4 regions of the Planococcus shenhongbingii genome follow, and region 1 is predicted to be linked to each of the others. Evidence: predicted binding sites of a transcription regulator. Region 1 holds the regulator's gene; each other region holds the start of a gene.
What was found. Region 1 encodes LexA, which represses DNA repair genes until DNA is damaged. Its sites were predicted from a motif close to CGAACATATGTTCG; they were not measured.

Region 1 (5,752 bases):
GATAATTCATTAATTCGATTTAATTTATCGGGTGATAACATCAAATCCCACCTTTCTACTTACATATCGTACAAAAGAAGATGGGTTTCTGCAATATATTAGCCCTGTTTCATCTGTTCAAATTCTTTATAGCGGCGATGGACAGTCGCTTTGCTCGCCTGGTAGCCGAATCCCTGCAATGTAACTGCAATCTCATGGAATGTCAGTCCGTTTTCTTTCAGGCTGACGATTTGGTCGATTGGCAAATCAAGGCGCTCCCGTCCTTCCGGATTGCCTTTCCCTTTCAAATTCTTTTCGGGTTTATAGCCGTTTTCAACTGCACGTTTCATGCCTCGTTTAATTTTGGCGTTATGTATTTTCCGCTGGTATTCTTCGACGATCGCTAAAATTTCCAGCACCATATCATCCATATCATTCAAGGCAATCGGTCCTTGGTCAGATAAAGTGTAGACTTCAACGCCGTATTTTTTCATGACATGCAAAAGGGCGATGCGGGCATGCCCTCGTCCAAGACGGGTTTCGTCCTGGATAAAAACAGCAGCTATTTTTTCGGTCTTTATGCAGTTCAGCATTTCCAGTAAGCCTTCACGGTCCATTTCATAGCCGCTATGCTGATCGGAAAATATTTGATCGACGATATATCCTTGTTCAAATGCAAATTTCAGCAGCTCTTCTTCTTGTCTTTCGAGCGAAGTTTCCTGTGTATCTTTCGTGGTGCTGACCCGGCAATAAATTAACGCAGTTTTTTTCATTCTGCGTCACCTGCCAGCTTGATGGTTTCATCAGGGGTGTATTTGAGTTGGTCGCTGGGAATCTTAAGTGATTGGCCTGCAACGATTTTAGCAGTGGTTAATCCGTTTTCCTTCATAATTTCATCGATCCATTGCTGATGAGGGGTGTCTCCACTGAATGCTTCCGCTAAAGTCCATAAAGTATCGCCTTTTTCAATTTGGACATGGCTCATTTGTGTTTTTTCATTGTTATGGGTGATTACCGAAAAAATTGAAAATACAAGTATAAGGGTAAATAATGCTGTAAAATAAGAGTTTTTTTGAATGATTGTCATATGAACCGCCTCCTAAGAATGTGTGTTCGGAATATATGTTCTTATATTAATGCGAACAGGTGTTTTTGTCAACAAAGAAATTCGAACCTATGTTTGCATTTCATATCCCAAGTTGGTATACTATGGGTAGAAAAACATACTGAATAACTAAAAAGAGGTGAAACTGTTGAAAAAGGTATCGAAACGCCAAGAAGATATTTTGACATTCATAAAAGATGAAGTTCGTGCTAAAGGTTATCCGCCTTCTGTTCGTGAAATCGGAGAAGCAGTTGGCCTGGCCTCCAGTTCGACTGTCCACGGCCATCTGGCCCGTTTGGAAAGCAAAGGATTGATCCGCCGTGACCCAACTAAACCAAGAGCAATTGAAATTATAAGCACCGAAGATGCGTTAATTGAAAGAAACCCGGTGTTGCATGTTCCGTTGATCGGTAAAGTTACTGCAGGGTTGCCGATTACCGCCATTGAAAATGTAGAAGAATACTTTCCGCTTCCTCAATCCTACGGTACCGAAGATGACCATATTTTCATGCTTGAAATTATGGGTGAAAGTATGATTGAAGCCGGTATTTTGAACGGGGATTACGTGGTAGTCAGACAGCAGCAGACAGCTAACAATGGAGATATTGTGGTTGCCATGACCGCTGATGACGAAGCAACAGTGAAACGTTTTTTCAAAGAAGATAATTATTTCCGCTTGCAGCCTGAGAATTCCTCGATGAATCCGATTATCGTCGATCAAGTCTCTATTTTAGGCAAAGTGGTTGGCGTTTACCGCCAAATCCTCTAATTAAAACGCTGAGAATTTTTTCTCAGCGTTTTTTCTATGAATGAACCTCTCTTTCCACTTTTATTTTTCACAGGAAAACGCAAGCATAATAGGAATTCTTTTGCGCCTCTGATACTCTTCCTCATTCCTGAAATTTTCCCGTTTCGGTTCGCCTTCACGCAGCGATACCACATTAAAGCCCGCCTCGATGAGAGAGCTAAAATATTGCTCAGTGGTCCGGTGATGCTTTACGACGATTTTATCAATCCACGGCTCTTTTCGTTCGCCTGCGTTAAAATAATCATCCACAATCCAATTCCCTTTTCGTTCGCCTTCTTTTTTGCTGACAAAAGAAGAAGTTGTCAGTGGGTGCTGCACGCTAAAGACAAACTTGCCATCTTCTTTCAAGGATTGATGCACTTTTATAAACAGCTCTTTTATATCGGCAACATAATGAATGGCAAAGCGGGAAGTCACAAAATCAAATTCATTCGGAGAAAACGCATACGTTTCCATCGTTTCCTGGAGAATGCTGCTATTGGTGCCTTTCAGGTTATTTTTCGCCATTGTTGCCATCTGCGCAGAACCTTCTACACCCATATAACTCTTTGCTCCAGCCGTATGCAGCTCTTTCCCAAAGCTGCCGTCTCCGCATCCCAGATCCAGTATGCTTTTCCCTTCTACCTCTCCCAGCAGTTCCATGATCACCGGTTTTTCAATCGCATTATTCGGGCTTTCTTCCCGGCTTCTCCTTTGTAGATACTGATTTAGAAAATCTTTCTGATCATACGCACTAGCGCCTTTGAATTCCACTTTTCTTCATCCCCTTGTCTTAAAGATCCCTTATTTTCAGGTATAAAAAAAGCATTCGCTGCGAGAGCGATGCTTGTTTTATCAAGATGCGTTGACTACGATATATTTGACAAGATTAATGGTGATACGATAAATTTTTCCGCTTGCTTCATCTATTACATCGTAAGTTCCGTTTGAAGGAATTTTACCTAAAGCAGCTTCTTTATCTGTTGCCTGTACAGATAGGACAATTGTATTCCCTTGGTCAAAATAGAATTCTACTTGAAATGTTTTCATTCACTGACCTCCTCTGTATACTTTCTTCAGTTTACCATAGATAGCGTTTATTGTTTTCCGTAGATCTCTTTATAGGCGATGACTTTCAATGCCAGCATCTCTTCTTCCGTCAAGTCCTGTTCCAGTTTTTGAATGGCTTCCTGATGAGACATTGTTCCGTTTTCGACACCGCTTTTAATATTGTTCAATTCCGTCAGCCCGACTTTTTGGATCAATACCCGTGTTGCTTGTCCGGTTGAATTGAATGGCAGGGAACTTTCGTCAGCCGCCTTTGCTTCTTCGATATAACCTGACAATTCAGGATCATCTTCCACACGCGACTGTATATTTTCCATTTGCCCGCTAGTGTCCAGTTTTTCAGTTGCTTCGTCTACAATTTTTTCTGAAGCCATATTAGTGCCGAAATAATACACACCAATCGCTCCAAGGAATAATACGATAAGCAGTACAATTAAAACCTTAAGTATCTTCATCCAGGGCTCCTCCAATTTTCTTCCTCGTCATTAAGACGTCCGCTATTCAAAAAAGTTACATTTTTTAGGCAAGACAATACCCCGAACCCGAATTCTTTTCTTGAAAAGGACCCGGCTTCAGGGTGTTGTTAAAACTTAATTATTTTTGTTCTCCAGTTTCCGCTGTTCTGCTATCCACCAATCAATATGGCTTAAATCAAAAAAAATCGTATCGCCATAAGACTGGTTATGCGGAATCTTCCGTTGGGCCATGTATTCTTGCACCCGCTCTTCAGTCATCGGATAATCCGCTGCTTCGAGGTACCTCAGTAAACTTTTTACTCCTTGGACCTTTTTCATTTAATCACCCCCACAAAATCCTCTTGGCAGCGATTGCCATAGAAAATTCAGTACGGATTATTAAATAGAGGTAAAGGCTATCTATTTTATATATACCCTTATTTCAGGAAAATAATCTTTTCCCATTCAAGAGCTTTCCCAAATAACATAAAATTCTTTGGCATATTTCTTAACCGCCTCTTCTAGAAGTGGTGACCGGTTCTGTATAATCTTTAACTTTCACCAATTTAACGTCTGCTTTATTAAAAATATTCAGTTCTCCAAAAACGTCTTCATACTGGACGATGCTTTCAGAAAGAGCCATAGTGGCCACATCTTCTCTCGACTCTGCTTCTACCGTTCTTTCTACAGTAAGGCCTTTTTCCAAAAAGTACTGGATGACGAATTTCTTCACACTCTCACCTCCTCCTTTAAAATTTCTTCAGCAACTATGCATAATCCTTTAAAATTTTATGTAAAGACAGCATTTACAGGAATTCAGTTAAAAAGCCACTGCTTTCTTTTTCCTATGAAAAGACCGCCAGCAGGTGAATGCGGGCGGCCTTTGACCGGAATTCTTCGTTAGTTCCCCAGCTGTTTGATTTGCTCCACAATGCTGGTGATTTCCTGAAGAGATTTAAATGCTTCCGTATTCTTCAGCACCTCTGAATCCAGTTTTCCATTTTCAATATTCTCTAAGTATAAATCGATCCCTTCAATCGCCCGATTGTTCTGATTGACCACTTGCTGATGGAGATCCGCACCAATTTCAGGAGCCTCGAGTTTATTGAACTCCTCAATTGTCGCTTTCATTTCTTCCAGCCGTGTTTCGAGTTCTTGGGCCGCCTGTTCGTCGTTGACTGCCTGTTTTGCCAAATCAGGCACTTCTTTCGCAAAAGCACTCGCCTCATTGGCATATTCCGATGCTTCAGTTGCGTAATTCAATGTATTGCTGACGCCTTCAAGAGCAGAACAGCCGCTAAGCAACATACCGCTTATCATCAGTAATACCATATATGTTTTCTTCATCGATTGTCCTCCATGTAATGCTTTATTGATGGTATCAGTATAGCACGGACGAAAACAACTTCCTAAAAATCGGTCCCCTTGCTTTGTGCTCTTCAAGGCAATTAAAAAACCGCCGAAGCCTAAAGGTTCCAGCGGGATTTATCATTTAGTCAACTGGCATGATCTTGACAATTTCATCAATTGGCAACCGTTTCATTCCAAAAGGCTCGTCGAAGACGATTGTTCTCGTCTCGGGATCCATTTCCACTATTCTCCCGACATGGTAATGTAGGTCATGGTTTTTCCATAATTGCATCCGAACTTGGCATTTGCGTATTAGCGCACTCGTCAATTCCTCCTGGATTAAATGTTTTGCCTCATTATCTAATTCCGGTCTCTTTTCCTGTTTATCTTCTGCATACCATTCGCTTAAGAATTTCATATGTTCGGACATCTTTAATCCCTGCCATTTGATATTTCTTTTGCCTATTGGATTGCCTGCTTGCTTCAGCTCTCTATTTAGTAGTACCATAACCTTCGCCCTCCTGTCATATCTCTTTGTTGAATAACATTATACAGAACATTAGTTCTTATTACAAGAAAAATATAAATCTTCGGCCTATTTCCAAGATGAGGGCTTTCGATTCCATATTTTCAGTTTGTTGATCAAACCACTTTCATTCTTTTGATGGTCTCTGGTTTTTTTCGGTAATGCCGGAATTTGTTTGAAAGAGCTATTCGGGTTCCTATTCGACTCATTATTTCCATACCGACAAGAAGTATGTCAGTGAACGTTTGAGTCATGCACATTACCAGATCACCGTTGACATTTATTATCCCTTTTTTAAGTAAACGAAAGAACAATCCATGGAAAAAGCGGATGAATACATGGAGCGTTTTTAAATTTCCTTGTTCAATAATTGATCGTATCTCTGAACTTGACCAATTGCCCTCTTTCAACACAACACAAAAACCGCTGGAGCCCTAAGGTTCCAGCGGTTTTGCCTTTTATTAATACATCTTCAGATACTG
Region 2 (5,752 bases), 750 kb from region 1:
GCATACTCAGGTGGATTAGATACATCGGTGGCCATTCCGTGGCTGAAAGGACAAGGCTACGACGTCGTCGCTGTATGCCTGGATATCGGAGAAGGAAAAGATTTAGACTTCATTAAACAAAAAGCGCTTCAAGTTGGAGCGGTGGAAAGCTACATGATCGACGCAAGAGAAGAGTTTGCCAATGAATACGCATTATTATCGCTTCAAGCACATACATTATATGAAGGCAAATATCCGCTTGTATCGGCATTGTCCCGTCCGCTTATTTCCAAAAAACTGGTTGAGATTGCTGAAGAAACAGGTTCTACAGCGGTTGCTCACGGCTGTACAGGAAAAGGCAACGACCAAGTGCGTTTTGAAGTTTCAATCAAATCATTGAATCCTGACCTTGAAGTCGTAGCGCCGGTCCGTGCATGGGCTTGGTCGCGTGATGAAGAAATCGCTTATGCAAAAGAAAATAATGTTCCGATTCCGGTTAATCTGGACAGCCCGTTCTCTATCGACCAAAACCTTTGGGGCCGCGCCAACGAATGTGGCGTTCTGGAAGATCCATGGGCAGCGCCGCCGGAAGAAGCTTACGATATTACGACGCCTTTAGAGAATACACCAAATACTCCGGATATCGTTGAAATCGAATTTGTGAATGGCGTCCCGACGCAATTAAACGGCGTATCTTATACATTTGCCAAACTGATTTTGGAATTGAATGAAATTGCCGGAAAGCACGGCGTCGGAAGAATTGATCACGTGGAAAATCGTTTGGTAGGCATCAAATCCCGTGAAATCTACGAAGCTCCAGCTGCCATGACGTTGATTGCAGCTCACAAAGAGCTCGAAGATATTACACTTGTTAAGGAAATGGCGCATTTCAAACCGGTCATTGAAAAGAAATTGACGGAATTGATTTATGAAGGCCTTTGGTTCTCGCCGCTTCGTGTAGCATTGCAAGCATTCCTGAAAGAAACGCAAGTTTATGTCAACGGCACAGTGCGCGTTAAATTGTTCAAAGGGCATGCCATCATCGAAGGGCGTAAATCACCAAACTCTCTATATAACGAGCAATTGGCAACTTACTCTACAGATGACACTTTCAACCATGCATCGGCTGTCGGCTTTATCGAGTTATGGGGCCTTCCAACAGTCGTCAACTCCATGGTCAATAAAAAAGAAGTCGTTGTTCCTGAAAACGTGAAAGTAGGCGTTCAATCATGACCAAACTGTGGGGCGGCCGTTTTCAGAAATCGGCCGAACAGTGGGTCGATGAGTTTGGAGCTTCCATTTCTTTCGACCAGAAACTGGTCCTGGAAGATCTGGAAGGCAGCACAGCACATGTCAAAATGCTGGGAGCTTGCCAGATTCTTTCAGAAGAAGACACAGCTCTTATCTTATCGGGGCTCCAAACGCTGAAAGAAAAAGCGCAAGCCGGCGATTTGGAATTCAGCGTTTCGAACGAAGACATCCACTTAAACTTGGAAAAGCATTTAATCGATGAAATCGGCCCGGTCGGCGGCAAACTCCATACAGCGAGAAGCCGCAATGACCAAGTGGCAACCGATATGCATCTTTATTTAAAAAACCGGGTCAAAGAAATAATAGAAGCAGTCACTGCGTTCCAGTCGGCCATCGTCGAACAGGCGGAAGCCCATGTAGAAACTGTGGTGCCAGGCTATACCCATTTGCAGCGCGCACAGCCGATTTCATTCGGCCATCATTTATTGACGTATTTCTGGATGCTTGAGCGTGATAAAGAACGGTTGTCGGAATCGCTGAAACGCATCGACTTGTCGCCGCTTGGCGCCGGGGCGATGTCCGGAACGACTTTCCCGATTGACCGTGAGTTGTCTGCCAGCTTCCTCGGCTTTTCCGGCGTTTACCAAAACAGCCTGGACGCCGTCAGTGACCGCGACTTTATCGTTGAATTCCTCAGCAATGCTTCGATGCTGATGATGCATATGTCGCGTTTTGCTGAAGAAATCATTCTTTGGTCAAGCGAAGAATTCCGTTTTATCGAACTCGACGATGCATTCTCAACCGGCTCGAGCATTATGCCGCAAAAGAAAAACCCGGATATGGCCGAATTGATCCGCGGCAAGACCGGCCGCGTCTATGGCAACCTTTTCGGATTGCTCACCACGCTGAAAGGCCTGCCGCTTGCCTACAATAAAGATATGCAAGAAGACAAAGAAGGCATGTTTGATACAGTCCATACATTGATGGGATCCTTGCCGATTTTTGAAGGCATGGTCCGTACTATGACAGTCCGCACTGATTCTATGGAAAAAGCTGTGCATTCGGACTTTTCGAATGCTACAGAACTCGCCGATTACTTGGCAGCAAAAGGCATGCCATTCCGTGAAGCGCATGACGTGACCGGAAAACTGGTGTTCACTTGCATCCAGCGCGGTTATTTCCTGAAAGACTTGCCGCTGTCAGATCTGCAGGATGCCAGTCCCTTGATTGGCGAAGACATCTACGAGACCTTGAAGCCGAAAACTGCGGTAAAGCGCAGAAACTCGCTCGGGGGCACTGGATTTGATCAAGTACAGCATCAACTGGGACTTGCCAAGCAACTCATCGGGTAAAAGTCCAATCATATAAGCCAGTTGCGCTTGGTACCCGCATCTGGCCGCCGAAAGCCGATTTTCCTCTCCCCAAAGGAAAATCGGCTTTTACTTGTATTTTTGGCCTAAGCTGATTTCCTGCTTTTCGATGAGGAAACCAGCTTTTTTTGTGTTGGATGCCAAGGTGATTTACTGTTATTTCCTTTGCAGACTGAACTACTTTCTTTTCAAACATCAATAACTTTCTTTTGCCCGGAAGAATAATTGCCGGAATCGTCCACAATAGTTTAGCAAAAGCAGAAAACGGTTATTGATTAAGAACAAATGTTCGTATATGATTATAAAAGACAGAAAAAAGGAGGCGGAAAGTCATGTATGAGGGATTGGAAACACGGCCCATCATCTGCCTTGACATGCGCAGTTTCTATGCCAGTTGTGCTGCAATCGACCTCGGCCTTGATCCGCTGACAGCTTGCATTGCCGTCATCGGCAATCAGGAGCGGCGCGGCAGCGTGGTGCTGGCGGCATCACCGGTGTTGAAAAAGGATTTCGGGGTCAGGACTGGCACCCGGCTGTTTGAGATTTCAGATGATCCACGGATCCAGAAAATTGAACCGAAAATGGGCTTCTTTCTGAAAGTATCGATGGAAATTACGCGATTGCTGAAGGAATACGTACCGGCTGAAGCCATCCATGTCTATAGCGTCGATGAAAGTTTTGTCGACTTGAGTGGCACCGGGAAATTATGGGGGACACCCGAAGAACTTATTGCGCGCATTCAAGACGACATCATTCGGCAATTTTGCCTGCCTTCCGCCATCGGCATGGGGCCGAATATGCTGCTGGCGAAACTGGCACTCGATCTGGAAGCGAAAAAGGCAGGGTTTGCAAAATGGACATATGAAGATGTGCCGAAGAAATTATGGCCGGTCACGCCGCTCAGCAAAATGTGGGGCATCGGTTCACGGCTGGAAGCCACTTTGAACGGCATGGGGATTTTTTCAGTCGGCGACTTGGCGCATTGCGAACTTGTGCAGCTGGAAGAAAGTTTCGGCATTCTCGGCAATCAGCTTTACCACCATGCTTGGGGCATCGATTTGTCGGAACTCGGTGCGCCGCTTGTGGAAGGGCAAGTCAGTTACGGCAAAGGGCAGATCCTTTACCGGGATTACACGACGGCCAAGGATATTTCGGCGGTACTGCTGGAAATGGCGGAAGATGTCGCCAGGCGCGCGCGCACAGCTGGAAAAGCGGGGCGCACGGTTTCGCTGTCGGTCGGCTACAGCAAAAAAGCGTTCGGGGGAGGGTTTCATCGCTCGCGGACGATCGATGAAGCGACAAACGATACATTGAAAATCTATGCCGTGTGCAAAGCGCTGCTGTCGGAGTTCTATGATGGGCGGCCGGCCAGAAGGCTTGCCATCACGCTGACGAAGCTGGAAGATGAAACATCGATGCAATTGAGTTTGTTTGAACAGCGGAAATGGCAGAACCGGAAATTGGGGGAAGCGATGGACCAGTTGCGGGCAAAATATGGTCCGACTGCGGTACTGCGCGCCGTTTCCTATACAGAAGCCGGCACGGCGCTTGAACGGGCGAATTTAATCGGCGGCCATAAAGCGGATGGCAGTATTGAGGAACCGGAAGACTGATAGCCCGTGAACCATAAAAGCCTGGTTGAAAATTTGGCCAAGTACACCGGTTTATTAATGAACTGCCGCGGAGCAGAGTTCCTTTTTTCCCGGCGGACAGCGGCCACTCGCCGCTTTTGCAACCGAAATGGAAACAGAAGGGGCAATTAAACTAAGTGCTTTTTAAGGCAATACATGTAAAAAACTACATAAGGTAAAATTTAAAGAAGTCAAAAACGAAAAGAGAAAAACCGGAAATAAGAAAGAGAAAAACAGGAAATCACCCTGGACTCTATTCTTTTGAAATTTGTAGCTTACTGGAAGGAACCACAATTGAAATGGGCTTAGGAGTGTTCAAGGCAACACAAGGAGACATAAATTTTACGACAAAAAGCGCAGGCGAGCCGCGGAACCATTCCAAAAGCCCTTCAAAAATAATTTAATAAAAAGTGCATTTCAATAATACATGTAGAAAACTACATAAGGTAATTTAGCAAAAATTCAAAACCAGCAACAAGAAAGAACCGGCAAAGAGAAAAAGAAAAAATGCAGAAAAGAAGAAGGGGGAAAAAACGGCAAGGCCATTGAAAAGTCAGACTGTCATCGGTGCTAAACGAGAAATTCTATTTTTCACATTGTCCACAAAGATGTCACAGGCAAAGGGGCGGTTATGTGAGAATAAATTTGGTAAGATAGGTAGAGCATAGTGAAAGGGTGACAATTGTGGCCGCTGATATAAATTTGTTTCTCGCGTTTGGTGCGGGATTTCTGAGTTTTATTTCGCCTTGTACATTGCCGCTGTACCCGGCTTTTTTATCGTACATTACTGGAATGTCGATTGATGAACTCAAAAATGATAAAAAGGTCATGCGCCGAAGAGGCATGTACCATACATTATTTTTCTTATTAGGATTCTCAACCATCTTTATTGCTCTCGGTTTCAGCACTTCTTTCTTTTATGAATGGTTTATCCGTTATGATGATTTGATTCGTCAATTGGGTGCGATTTTTATCGTCCTGTTCGGGTTGATGATTATCGGAGTATTTACACCGAAGTTCTTGATGCAGGACCGAAAACTTTCGTTTAAAAACCGGCCTTCCGGTTTTCTTGGGACATTCGTCATCGGGATTGCTTTTGCGGCGGGATGGACACCGTGTACGGGTCCGATCACAGCCGCCATTTATGCGCTGGCAGCAACAAACCCGGGATCCGGCATCTGGTATATGGTGGCTTATATTCTCGGTTTTGCCATTCCATTCTTTGTCTTGTCATTCTTTGTGGCCCAAACTGGCTGGCTTCGCAGAAACAGCCAGAAGATTATGACGGTCGGCGGCTATGTTATGATAGCTGTGGGAATCTTGCTGTTCTTTGACGGGATGACGTACATTATCCAAATCCTGAGCCCGTTGTTCGGCGATTTCCAAGGGTTTTGATTGAGGGACTAAGAAAAACTTCACTCAGTGGAGGTCTATCCTCCCGAGTGTTAGTTGAACCATGAAAATGAAAATGCAATAATAGAAGAAAGAGGCCGGAAAATAAAGCGCTTTGAGGTGAAAAAA
Region 3 (5,752 bases), 730 kb from region 1:
ACCACGCTAATTACATTATCTGGCTGGAAATCGGCCGCACCAAATTAATCGAAGATCTGGGGTTTACCTACGCCGGAATGGAAAGTGAAGGATATCTGTCACCTGTGACCGATATTTCAATCCAGTACAAAGCGGCGCTCCGCTATGGCCAGAAAGCGACCGTCCGCACCTGGGTGGAAGACCATGGCCGTCTCCGCACCATCTATGGCTATGAAATCCTCCATGAAGATGGGACGATCGCTGCGACGGCAACTTCTGAACACGTCGTGGTCAAAAAAGAGTCGTTCCGCCCGGTTTCGCTGCAGAAAATCTACCCGGAATGGCATAATAAGTACGAAGAAATCAAAAAGCAGGCTCCAGATGGCATTCGGAATTAAGCGGGAAGAGCTAAACCGCTGGAAGCAGAATGTGGAAGCCGGAAATATCGCGTTTCTCACGCATTACTGGATTGACGACCGCTTTCCAAGCTGTTCGACGGTCACGAAAGTGGGCTGCAGCGATTTGGAAAAGTTGGAGCAGTGGGGGAAGCAGTACGGATTGAAGGCCGAGTGGATGGACTTGCGCGGCGACTATCCTCATTTTGACCTGTTTGGCGACCATCAGCGCCGGATTTTATCTGCTGAAGGCATGATGGAGCAATTGAACCGCTTCCAGTGACCATAAAGACCCTTTCAATAAAAAAACTGCCGGCGGATTCATTTTTGCCGGCAGTTTTTTCTGTGAAGCTGGATAAGGAAAGATGTGCCGGCAATCAATTGCCTCACGATTCAAGGAAATTCTCAATATACTCCTGCAATTCCTCTTGGATGTCTTCCAATGATTCATCCAGCAGCTCTCCTATGCCTTGGCTGAGCGGGAAATTTTGGGCAACTGGAAAACCGAAAAAATAGCGTTCACACGTCCAGATCGGGATGGTTTGCAAATCGATCAACTCTTCGTTTTCATCACTGATGCTGATGACAAGAGAAGAACGATAATCCGGCTGAAAGGGATCGGTGCCTTCTTTGTCAACTCCGCCGTCGAGCACCATATAGTTCTGCAAGAAGGCCGGCTGGTAGCGCAGAAGCCATTTTTCGAGATACAGCTGCAACTCCGTTTCGGTGTATTCAATCTGCCTTTTCAATTCATCCGTAAATTCTTTTTGAGGAATCCGCATACAGACTACCTTCTTTCAAAAAAAGTTTATGAGTTTCGCCTGTTCATGTAGCTGTCATTAACAGGCGAAGCTGGCTAATACGAGCCGTGCCATCTTCATCCCAGAAAGTATCCGCATTTTCCTGGCACTCTTTAATGAATTGAGGCATTGACTGGACAAAAAAACACTGCCGAAGCAGTGCGGGCCGATCTTGGTATGAAGCTGCCCGGTTTTCAGGCACTTTCTTTCTCATAGGAATAATCCAGTTCCTGCAAATCATCGTTCACCGTGACATGTAAATCGTGGCCATCAAAAAACCAGGCATCACTTTGCTCGACATAATAAGTGACTTCATCCTGTTTAACCGCGGCAGCCGCTTCTGCAGGCTCGTCTTTCGTCACGCCGAGAGAAAACCCCGGCTGAAGCTGGCTCGAGCCGCCATAGCGAACGTAAAAACGGACCGCTTCTCCGGCAGTGACTTCCATTTCTTCTTGAAACCACTTGAATGCATCTTGACTGATTTTGATCTTCACTCCATGCACGCCCTTTCCTTGAACCTTACCATTTGATTTTTGGTTCTGTACCTGCTTTAATCCGCGAAATGTTGGCGCGGTGGCGGTAAATGATGAATGTTGCCAAGATGACAATGACCGCCAGGAACAGATAATCTCCTGTATAAATGGCGTATATTGTGGTATAAATAACAGCGACCACTGCTAAAATGATGGAAGAAAGCGACACCATCTTGGTGATTTTCAACGTGATGAGAAGCACAGCCACCGCCACTAAAAAGAGGGGCCATTGATAACCGAGCAGAATGCCGCCGGACGTGGCCACCGCTTTGCCGCCTTTGAATTTCGCGAAAAGCGGGAACATATGGCCGACTACGGCAATGACACCGAAAACCAAGGGATGGATATTGGTCTCCATATAAAGCGGAATCAATGTCGCGGCTGTCCCTTTCAATATATCCAGTACGGTAACGACGATTCCGGCTTTGGCGCCCAATGTCCGGAACGTGTTGGTGGCGCCCAGGTTGCCGCTTCCTTTTGTCCGGATGTCCGTTTTGTAAAAGATTTTCCCGATCCACAAAGCGGAAGGAATTGAACCAAGCAAATAAGCTAAAAGTACTGGAAGAAATGTATCCATTTTGAACTCCTTTGAACCATTCTATTTATGTTATCAGTTTAACACGAAGCGAGTTCTTTGGACAATATGTGTCTGTTTGTTCACCCTCCGAAAGGAAATCATGTATGATAGAATAAAAAGGACAGGTGATTCCCGTGAACAATCCAAGCCGTGAAGAAATTAAAAAAATCCTTGATTCTGCAAAAACAATCGCAGTCGTGGGGTTAAGCCCCAATCCGAACCGGACTTCCTATATGGTATCAGAAGCCATGCAAAAAGCCGGCTACCGCATTATCCCCGTAAACCCTGCAGCTGATGAAGTATTAGGTGAGAAGAGCTATGCTTCACTGACCGACATTCCGCATTCCGTCGATATCGTCAATGTCTTCAGACGCAGCGAATTTTTGCCGGAACTGGCGAAAGAATTCATTCAACTTGATTGTCCGGTGTTCTGGACACAATTGAATGTCGTGGACGAAAATGTGTTTAAGGACTTGAGCGATGCAGGATACACGGTCATCATGGACCGCTGCATCAAAGTGGAACACGCCATCCTCAAATAAGACCGATTGCGGTATAAAGGGCGCCCAGCGCTCTTTTTCTATGATTATTGACAGATTGGCCCGTTACCGATACGATTAAAAGAAGAAGAAAGTACGAACAGATGTTTGTTGGAGGGAACTTTAATGGCTAAAACAAAAAGCACGGCATACAACGAAGAAGCGATCCAAGTACTCGAAGGCCTAGATGCCGTTAGAAAACGCCCGGGTATGTATATTGGTTCAACAGATACCAGAGGGCTTCACCATTTGGTGTATGAAATTGTCGATAACTCCGTCGATGAAGCGCTCGCCGGATTCGGGGACCGGATTACGGTCACGATCCATGAAAACAACAGCATAAGCGTGCGGGATTACGGCCGCGGCATGCCTACGGGGATGCATCGCAGCGGCAAACCGACGCCTGAAGTCATCTTGACGGTGCTTCATGCCGGCGGCAAGTTCGGCCAAGGCGGCTACAAGACCAGCGGCGGGCTACACGGAGTCGGCGCTTCTGTGGTCAACGCCTTATCAAAATTCCTGGAAGTGACCATTTTCCGCGACGGCAAAAAGTATCGCCAGCGCTTTGAAAATGGCGGCAAGCCGGTTACGACTCTGGAAGAAATCGGTTCGACAAAAGAAAGCGGCACCATCATCCAGTTCCTGCCGGATGAGACGATTTTCTCAACCACCAAATACAATTATGAGACGCTCAGCGAACGGTTGCGGGAGTCCGCATTCCTGTTAAAAGGCTTGAAAATCGAATTGATCGACAAACGCACCGATACGGAAGAAACGTTCTTTTTTGAAACGGGCATTGAAGCGTTTGCCGCTTATTTGAACGAAGAAAAAGATGTCTTGCATCCGGTGGCCTATATCGAAGGCCAGCAAGACGAAATGGAAGTGGAATTCGCGTTCCAATTCAATGACGGCTATTCCGAGACGATTTTGTCGTTCGTCAATAATGTCCGCACCCGTGACGGCGGGACGCATGAAACCGGCGCGAAAGCCGCCATGACGCGCGTCTTCAACGATTACGCACGAAAAATCAATTTATTGAAAGACAAAGACAAAAACCTGGAAGGCTCTGATATCCGTGAAGGATTGGCCGCGATCATCTCGGTCCGGATTCCGGAAGGACTGTTGCAGTTTGAAGGCCAGACGAAAAGCAAGCTGGGCACCAGTGAAGCGAGAAGCATCGTCGATTCGATCGTTTCCCAGCAATTGATGTACTTTATGGAAGAAAATGCGGACCTCAGCGCATCGCTTGTCCGCAAAGCGATCCGCGCGTCCCAGGCACGCTTGGCCGCCCGGAAAGCCCGGGAAGATGCACGGAATGGCAAGAAACGCAAAAAATCCGACGTCTTGCTGTCCGGCAAATTGACGCCGGCACAGTCCCGGAACGCTTCGAAAAACGAATTGTACCTGGTCGAGGGAGACTCGGCCGGCGGTTCGGCGAAGCAAGGCCGCGACCGGACATTCCAGGCGATTTTGCCGCTCCGCGGGAAAGTCGTCAATACCGAAAAAGCGAAACTGGAAGACATCATGAAAAACGAGGAAATCTCGACGATCATCCACGCAATCGGCGGCGGTGTCTCGTCTGATTTTTCCATTGACGACATTGCTTACAACAAAGTCATCATCATGACCGATGCCGATACGGACGGCGCGCATATCCAAGTGCTGCTGTTGACGTTCTTTTACCGTTACATGAAACCGCTGATCGAAGGCGGCAAAGTGTTTATCGCCCTTCCACCGCTGTATAAAGTGTCAAAAGGCGTTGGCAAGAAAGAAGTCATCGACTATGCCTGGACCGAAGCGGACCTGGAAGCATCGACGAAAAAAGTCGGCAAAGGCTATATTTTGCAGCGCTATAAAGGACTCGGGGAAATGAACGCCGATCAGCTATGGGAAACGACCATGAATCCGGAAACCCGGACGTTGATCCGCGTGACGATAGAAGACGGCGCCCGCGCTGAACGCCGAATCACGACATTGATGGGCGATAAAGTGGAACCGCGCCGCAAATGGATTGAAAACAACGTCGACTTCGGAATGGAAGAAGACGGCAATATTTTAGACAATGATTTGATTCATGCTGAGGAGGAAGTTGTATGACACAAACCGAACGTTTTCAAGATCTGCCCTTAGAAGAAGTCATCGGCGATCGGTTTGGGCGTTACAGTAAGTACATCATCCAGGACCGGGCCCTTCCGGACGCGCGCGACGGGCTGAAGCCCGTTCAGCGCCGGATTTTGTACGCGATGTACAAAGAAGGCAATACGAACGACAAAGCGTTCCGGAAATCGGCCAAAACCGTCGGTAACGTCATCGGCAACTATCACCCGCACGGGGACAGTTCCGTTTACGAAGCGATGGTGCGGTTGAGCCAGGACTGGAAAATCCGCCATATGCTGGTGGAAATGCACGGCAATAACGGATCGATGGACGGCGACTCGCCGGCTGCCATGCGATATACGGAAGCGCGCTTGTCCGCGATTTCCGGTGAATTGCTGCGCGACATCGACAAACGGACAGTGGAATTCATTCCAAACTTTGACGATTCTGATATGGAGCCGACGGTACTGCCAGCTGGATTCCCGAATTTATTGGTCAACGGCTCTACCGGGATTTCTGCCGGTTATGCGACGGATATTCCGCCGCACGCTTTGCATGAAGTGCTTGACGCGGTACTGATGCGCATGGATAAGCCGGAAGCGACAGTGGACGAATTGATGACGGTCATCAAAGGTCCGGATTTTCCGACGGGCGGCATCATCCAAGGCGTCGATGGCATCAAGAAAGCCTACGAAACCGGCAAAGGGAAAATTGTGGTCCGCTCCAAAGCTGCAGTGGAACCGCTCAAAGGCGGAAAAGAACAAATCGTCATCACGGAAATTCCGTTTGAAGTCAATAAAGCGACAATGATCAAGAAAATCGATGACCACCG
Region 4 (5,752 bases), 920 kb from region 1:
ATTTCCATTTCAACCACACACGCTTTTTTGTGCTGTCGAAAACCGATCATAAATTGGAAGTGGCGAATCACGAAGGCCAAGTCAAAACGACTTTGATGATTTCGCCGCCGAAAGACGACCGGTCAGGTGTGCTTCATCAAGTGCTGTCTGTGTTTGCATGGCGACAGCTGAACTTAAGCAAAATCGAATCGCGTCCACTGAAAACCGGACTCGGCAATTATTTCTTCATCATCGACGTTTTGGAAGATGAAAGCGCCACAATGATGCGCGGTGCGTTCGAAGAGCTGGCCGCCATCGGCTGTGAAGTGAAGACGCTGGGCTCGTATTTTACGTACCGAAGCGAGTAAAGAGATTCCGCAGCATGCGAGCTGCGGAATTTTTTGTCTGGACGAGTGTCGAAAAATGGTGAACGCAAATAAACAGTCGCTGAACGCAAATAAATTCGCATGAGCGCAAATAAATCTGAACGAACGCAAATAAAAGTTTTTACAGAAACTAAGTATAGAAAGTCCGCTTTTCGCCGGCGAAAAGCATGCATTCAAGGGTTTGAATTTAAATAACTTAACAGAGCAAAAGCCATTCGCGGCGAATGGCTTTCTTTAAGAGCAATATGGAACTTTTCTCCAGCGAAAAGCTTAGTAATTAAAGAAAAAATCCCGAACGCGCATAAACACTCTAACCGAACAAAAACCCTGAAACCGCGATCCGGTTTCAGGGTTTTTTCACATATTCTACTCGTTGTCTTCCAGCAAAAAGCCGTTTTCCCGCATGGCGGCTATCGCGCTTTCCAGCATGGCGACGTTTGGCGCGGTAATTGTGTGCAGATGTGTGCCTTCGGTCAACTCGAGCAGAAAGCTCGCTCCGGTGTCGCGGACCCGCTGCATGAACGAGTCGACATCTTTTTCACTTGATACATGGATGCCGGCTGTCAGTTCGCCGTAAACCGGATGCTCGACCGATACGTCTTTGACGGTAACGCCTGCTGCAACGAGAATTTTTAATTCGCGTTCGGTTTCTTCCGGCTCATGGCGGCAGGCGATGCGGCGGCTGATTGTTTCGGTGCCACGCTCGCGGAGATACAGATAGCCTTGGCTCGTCGCGATGATCGGTTCATTGCGCGCTTTTAAGAGCGTCATGTCGCTGACGATCACTTGCCGCGACACGCCGGCAAAGGCCGCCAGTTCGCCGCCGGTCAATGGATCACTCGAGAATTTTAATTTTTCCAGAAGGATTTGCCGGCGTTGTTCGCCGTAGAGTTTTGTCATAATGGAATCCCAGCTTTCTTAAATGTTATTTCTATTTTAACATGCCTATTTTCCAAACGGGTTTATTTCGTATAAGGCGAACAAATATGCTATAATCAATAGGTTAAATTGAAGGGGCGACGTACATGTACGATTACATAAAAGGGGTTGTCACACGAGTGACGCCTGAATATCTAGTAGTGGAACAGCAAGGGATCGGCTGGCAGATTTTTGCGCCGAATCCATACTCATTCGGAACAGAGGAACTGCAAGTCTTTGTCCATTATCACGTAAGAGAAGACGCACATCTGCTGTTCGGTTTTCCGACACTTGAGCAGCGGGAATTGTTCCGCAAGCTCATCTCGGTATCCGGAATCGGGCCGAAAGGGGCTCTCGCGATCTTAGCAAGCGGGCAGCCGCAGCACGTCATTGAAGCGATTGAGCGGGAAGACGAGTCGTATCTCGTGAAATTCCCGGGCGTCGGCAAAAAGACGGCACGCCAGATGATTCTCGATTTGAAAGGCAAGCTGTCGGAGTTTTTCGGCGAACCGTTCGAAACCGACGTGGCGCATGGCTTGTTGGCGCATGATGATGTGGAGCTTGAAGAAGCGATGCTCGCGCTTGGCGCACTGGGCTATTCCGAACGTGAAATAGCGAAAGTGAAGCCGAAATTGAAAGATCTCGATTTGAATACGGAAGGCTATATGAAAAAAGCCTTGCAATTATTATTGAAACAAAACTGATGAAAAGGAGGCGAACGGCATGGAGGAACGGGTAATCGGAGGCGAGATTTCCGAATTTGACGAGCGCTTTGAGCAGTCGCTGCGGCCGCAATTTTTGGCACAGTACATCGGCCAGCAGAAAGTGAAGCATAATTTGGAAATCTTTATCGAAGCGGCAAAGATGCGCCAGGAGAGCTTGGACCATGTACTTTTGTACGGGCCTCCCGGACTCGGTAAAACGACATTGGCAACGGTGATCGCCAATGAAATGGAAGTCAATGTGAAAATGACGAGCGGACCGGCGATTGAGCGTCCGGGCGACTTGGCGGCTATTGTGTCGTCACTGGAGCCGGGGGATGTGTTGTTCATTGATGAAATCCACCGCTTGAACCGCTCGATTGAAGAAGTGCTGTATCCGGCGATGGAAGATTTCTCTTTGGATATCGTGGTCGGCAAAGGGCCGACTGCGCGTTCGGTGCGGCTCGATTTGCCGCCGTTTACATTGATCGGGGCGACGACGCGCGCTGGTGCGTTATCAGCGCCGCTGCGCGACCGCTTCGGCGTCCATGCGCGGCTCGATTATTACGACACTGAATCGCTGACGGAAATCGTGGTGCGCAGTTCAAAACTGTTTGAAGCGGAAATCGACCCGATTGCAGCTGTTGAAATCGCGCGCCGGTCCCGCGGGACTCCGCGTATTGCAAACCGCTTACTGAAGCGTGTCCGTGATTTTGCACAAGTGCGCGGCAACGGCACCATTACGGAAGACATTGCCAGCCAGGCACTTGAGATGCTGCAAGTCGATCCGCTCGGGCTTGACCATATTGACCATAAATTGATGACCGGCATGATGACGCGTTTCCGCGGCGGCCCTGTCGGACTGGATACCATTGCGGCAAGCATCGGTGAAGAGTCGACGACGATCGAAGACGTCTACGAACCGTATTTGCTGCAAATAGGCTTTATTCAGCGGACCCCTAGAGGCCGTGTCGTGACGCAGATGGCCTATGAGCATTTCAATATGGAAATGCCGGAATGATTCTAGATAAAGGAAGTTTTTAGACATGAACGTTAACGATTTTGATTTTCACTTACCGGAAGAATTGATTGCACAAACGCCGCTGCTTGACCGTACGTCGAGCCGGCTGCTTGTGATGAATAAAGAAACGGGCGATGTCACACACCGCCATTTCCGCGACATTAAAGACTACCTGCAGGCAGGGGATACACTCGTGTTGAACGATACACGCGTCTTGCCGGCGCGTTTGATGGGGGTCAAAGAAGAAACAGGCGCCCATATCGAATTGCTGCTATTGAAGCAGATCGAGGAAGACGTTTGGGAAACGCTGGTGAAACCCGCGAAAAAAGTCAAAGTCGGCACTGTGATTTCATTCGGCGACGGACTTTTGAAAGCGGAATGCACAGGGCTTCTTGACCACGGCGGACGCCATTTTAAAATGATTTATGACGGCATTTTTTACGAAATACTGGACCAACTGGGCGAAATGCCGTTGCCTCCATATATCCGTGAAAAGCTGGAAGACCAGGACCGCTACCAGACCGTTTTTGCCAAGGAGCGGGGCAGTGCGGCGGCTCCGACTGCCGGCCTTCATTTTACTGAAGAACTGCTGGAGGAAATCCGGGCAAAAGGCGTCAATATTGCGTTTATTACGCTGCATGTCGGCCTTGGCACGTTTCGTCCGGTATCGGTCGATTCCATCGACGACCATAAAATGCACGCGGAATTCTACCGCATTACGCAAGAAACGGCTGATTTGATCAACGCTACTAAAAAACAAGGCGGCCGTGTGATTTCTGTCGGCACCACTTCCACGCGGACACTTGAATCCGTGGCGGATAAATTTGGCGGCGAGCTGCAGGAAGACAGCGGCTGGACTGATATTTTCATTTTCCCGGGCTATGAATTCAAAGCCATTGACGGCTTGATCACCAATTTCCATTTGCCGAAATCGACATTGGTTATGCTAGTCAGTGCGCTGTCAAACCGAGATGCGATTTTGAACGCCTATAACGAAGCAGTGAATGAACGCTACCGTTTCTTCTCATTTGGAGATGCGATGTTCATTGAACCACAGAAAAAGGAGACTCACCAATGACTGAAGCAGTATGGTATGAACACATTAAAACTTGTAAACAAACCGGTGCGCGTTTAGGGATTGTCCATACGCCGCACGGTTCATTTGAAACACCTGCTTTTATGCCGGTCGGCACGCAGGCGACTGTTAAAACGATGTCACCGGAAGAACTGATATCGATGGAAGCCGGCATTATTTTGAGCAATACGTATCATTTATGGCTGCGTCCCGGCAATGACGTCATCCGGGAAGCTGGCGGCTTGCATAAATTCATGAACTGGGATCGTCCGATTTTGACGGATTCCGGCGGTTTCCAAGTGTTTTCACTGAGCGAATTCCGCAACATCAAAGAAGAAGGCGTCCATTTCCGCAACCACATGAACGGCGACAAATTATTCTTGAGCCCTGAAAAAGCGATGGAAATCCAAAATGATCTCGGTTCTGACATCATGATGGCGTTTGACGAATGCCCGCCTTACCCGGCGTCGCATGAATACATGAAGTCAAGCGTCGAACGCACGTCCCGCTGGGCAGAACGCTGCCTGGAAGCGCATGCGCGCAAAAACGACCAAGGCTTGTTCGGCATTATCCAAGGCGGCGAGTACGAAGACCTCCGCCAACAAAGCGCCCGGGATCTGGTTTCCCTTGATTTCCCTGGATACGCAATCGGCGGCTTGTCTGTCGGTGAACCGAAAGATGTCATGAACCGCGCATTGGAATTTACAACGCCGCTGCTGCCGGCAGATAAACCGCGTTATTTAATGGGCGTCGGTTCTCCGGATTCATTGATTGACGGAGCAATCCGCGGCATCGACATGTTCGACTGTGTGCTGCCGACCCGCATCGCGCGCAACGGCACGTTGATGACGAGCACCGGTCGTCTAAACATCAAAAACGCCGCTTTTAAACGTGATTTTGGTCCGATCGATGAAAAATGCGATTGCTATACATGCACAAATTATACGCGTGCATACGTCCATCACTTGATTCGTGCAGATGAAACGTTCGGAATCAGACTTACTAGTTATCATAATCTCCGTTTTCTGTTAAACTTAATGAGTCAGGTACGCCAAGCGATTCGTGAGGACCGCCTGGGAGATTTCCGCGAAGAATTTTTTGAAGCTTATGGTTTCAATAAGCCTAACGCTAAGAATTTCTAAAAGACAAAGAGACAGTGAAAGGGGGAATTTGAAAAATGGATACTTTGGTAGCATTATCACCTTTACTATTAATGTTCTTGTTAATGTGGTTTTTCATCATCCGTCCTGCACAGAAGCGTCAAAAAGCGACAGCTACAATGCAATCGGAATTACGCCGTGGAGACCGCGTAGTAACAATCGGAGGCCTTCATGGCCAAGTGGATGCTGTGGATGACACAACGATCTACCTGACTGTTGCTGATGGAACTCGTCTGCAGTTCGAACGCCAGGCAATTGCACGCGTAATCGATTCATCTAAAACAACTATCTAAAGAAAAGCTCGCCTTCGACTTTGAAGGCGATTTTTTTTGAATAAAAATGTCATTGAGTTCTAATGTCGATATTCCGCAAAACAGCTACGAAGACATTGGCCGCGGTTTGTGAGGCTATGTCTTTGTGACGAGCTTGCGCAGGAGTAGTACGGTTTTCCTCCGCTGTTTTGCTTCATATCTTAGAGAAACAGTAAACAAAAACATAAATGTATGAGAAGA

Region 2: a site for LexA is predicted at 2,879-2,892, ahead of QWY16_RS08780 (Y-family DNA polymerase). Genes of this name have one in related genera too.
Region 3: a site for LexA is predicted at 2,921-2,934, ahead of parE (DNA topoisomerase IV subunit B). Genes of this name have one in related genera too.
Region 4: a site for LexA is predicted at 1,343-1,356, ahead of ruvA (Holliday junction branch migration protein RuvA). Genes of this name have one in related genera too.

The regions. Positions count from the first base shown of each region.
Region 1 is NZ_CP129235.1:2,507,559-2,513,310, forward strand. Features, by position in the region: gene QWY16_RS12435 (DUF896 domain-containing protein) at 1-41, opposite strand, end outside; gene QWY16_RS12440 (YneB family resolvase-like protein) at 99-752, opposite strand; gene yneA (cell division suppressor protein YneA) at 749-1,066, opposite strand; gene lexA (transcriptional repressor LexA) at 1,233-1,853, shown strand; gene QWY16_RS12455 (class I SAM-dependent DNA methyltransferase) at 1,914-2,645, opposite strand; gene QWY16_RS12460 (hypothetical protein) at 2,727-2,921, opposite strand; gene QWY16_RS12465 (hypothetical protein) at 2,969-3,394, opposite strand; gene QWY16_RS12470 (hypothetical protein) at 3,530-3,733, opposite strand; gene QWY16_RS12475 (hypothetical protein) at 3,903-4,127, opposite strand; gene QWY16_RS12480 (DUF6376 family protein) at 4,295-4,741, opposite strand; gene QWY16_RS12485 (YolD-like family protein) at 4,887-5,252, opposite strand; gene glnA (type I glutamate--ammonia ligase) at 5,732-5,752, opposite strand, start outside.
Region 2 is NZ_CP129235.1:1,761,665-1,767,416, forward strand. Features, by position in the region: gene QWY16_RS08765 (argininosuccinate synthase) at 1-1,212, shown strand, start outside; gene argH (argininosuccinate lyase) at 1,209-2,582, shown strand; gene QWY16_RS08775 (hypothetical protein) at 2,572-2,796, opposite strand; gene QWY16_RS08780 (Y-family DNA polymerase) at 2,933-4,213, shown strand; gene QWY16_RS08785 (cytochrome c biogenesis CcdA family protein) at 4,916-5,626, shown strand.
Region 3 is NZ_CP129235.1:1,777,640-1,783,391, forward strand. Features, by position in the region: gene QWY16_RS08855 (acyl-CoA thioesterase) at 1-377, shown strand, start outside; gene QWY16_RS08860 (hypothetical protein) at 361-657, shown strand; gene QWY16_RS08865 (hypothetical protein) at 761-1,156, opposite strand; gene QWY16_RS08870 (hypothetical protein) at 1,200-1,388, opposite strand; gene QWY16_RS08875 (HesB/YadR/YfhF family protein) at 1,369-1,668, opposite strand; gene plsY (glycerol-3-phosphate 1-O-acyltransferase PlsY) at 1,694-2,284, opposite strand; gene QWY16_RS08885 (CoA-binding protein) at 2,419-2,826, shown strand; gene parE (DNA topoisomerase IV subunit B) at 2,950-4,920, shown strand; gene parC (DNA topoisomerase IV subunit A) at 4,917-5,752, shown strand, end outside.
Region 4 is NZ_CP129235.1:1,591,646-1,597,397, forward strand. Features, by position in the region: gene pheA (prephenate dehydratase) at 1-347, shown strand, start outside; gene QWY16_RS07930 (transcription repressor NadR) at 732-1,265, opposite strand; gene ruvA (Holliday junction branch migration protein RuvA) at 1,391-1,987, shown strand; gene ruvB (Holliday junction branch migration DNA helicase RuvB) at 2,007-3,005, shown strand; gene queA (tRNA preQ1(34) S-adenosylmethionine ribosyltransferase-isomerase QueA) at 3,031-4,083, shown strand; gene tgt (tRNA guanosine(34) transglycosylase Tgt) at 4,080-5,222, shown strand; gene yajC (preprotein translocase subunit YajC) at 5,258-5,533, shown strand.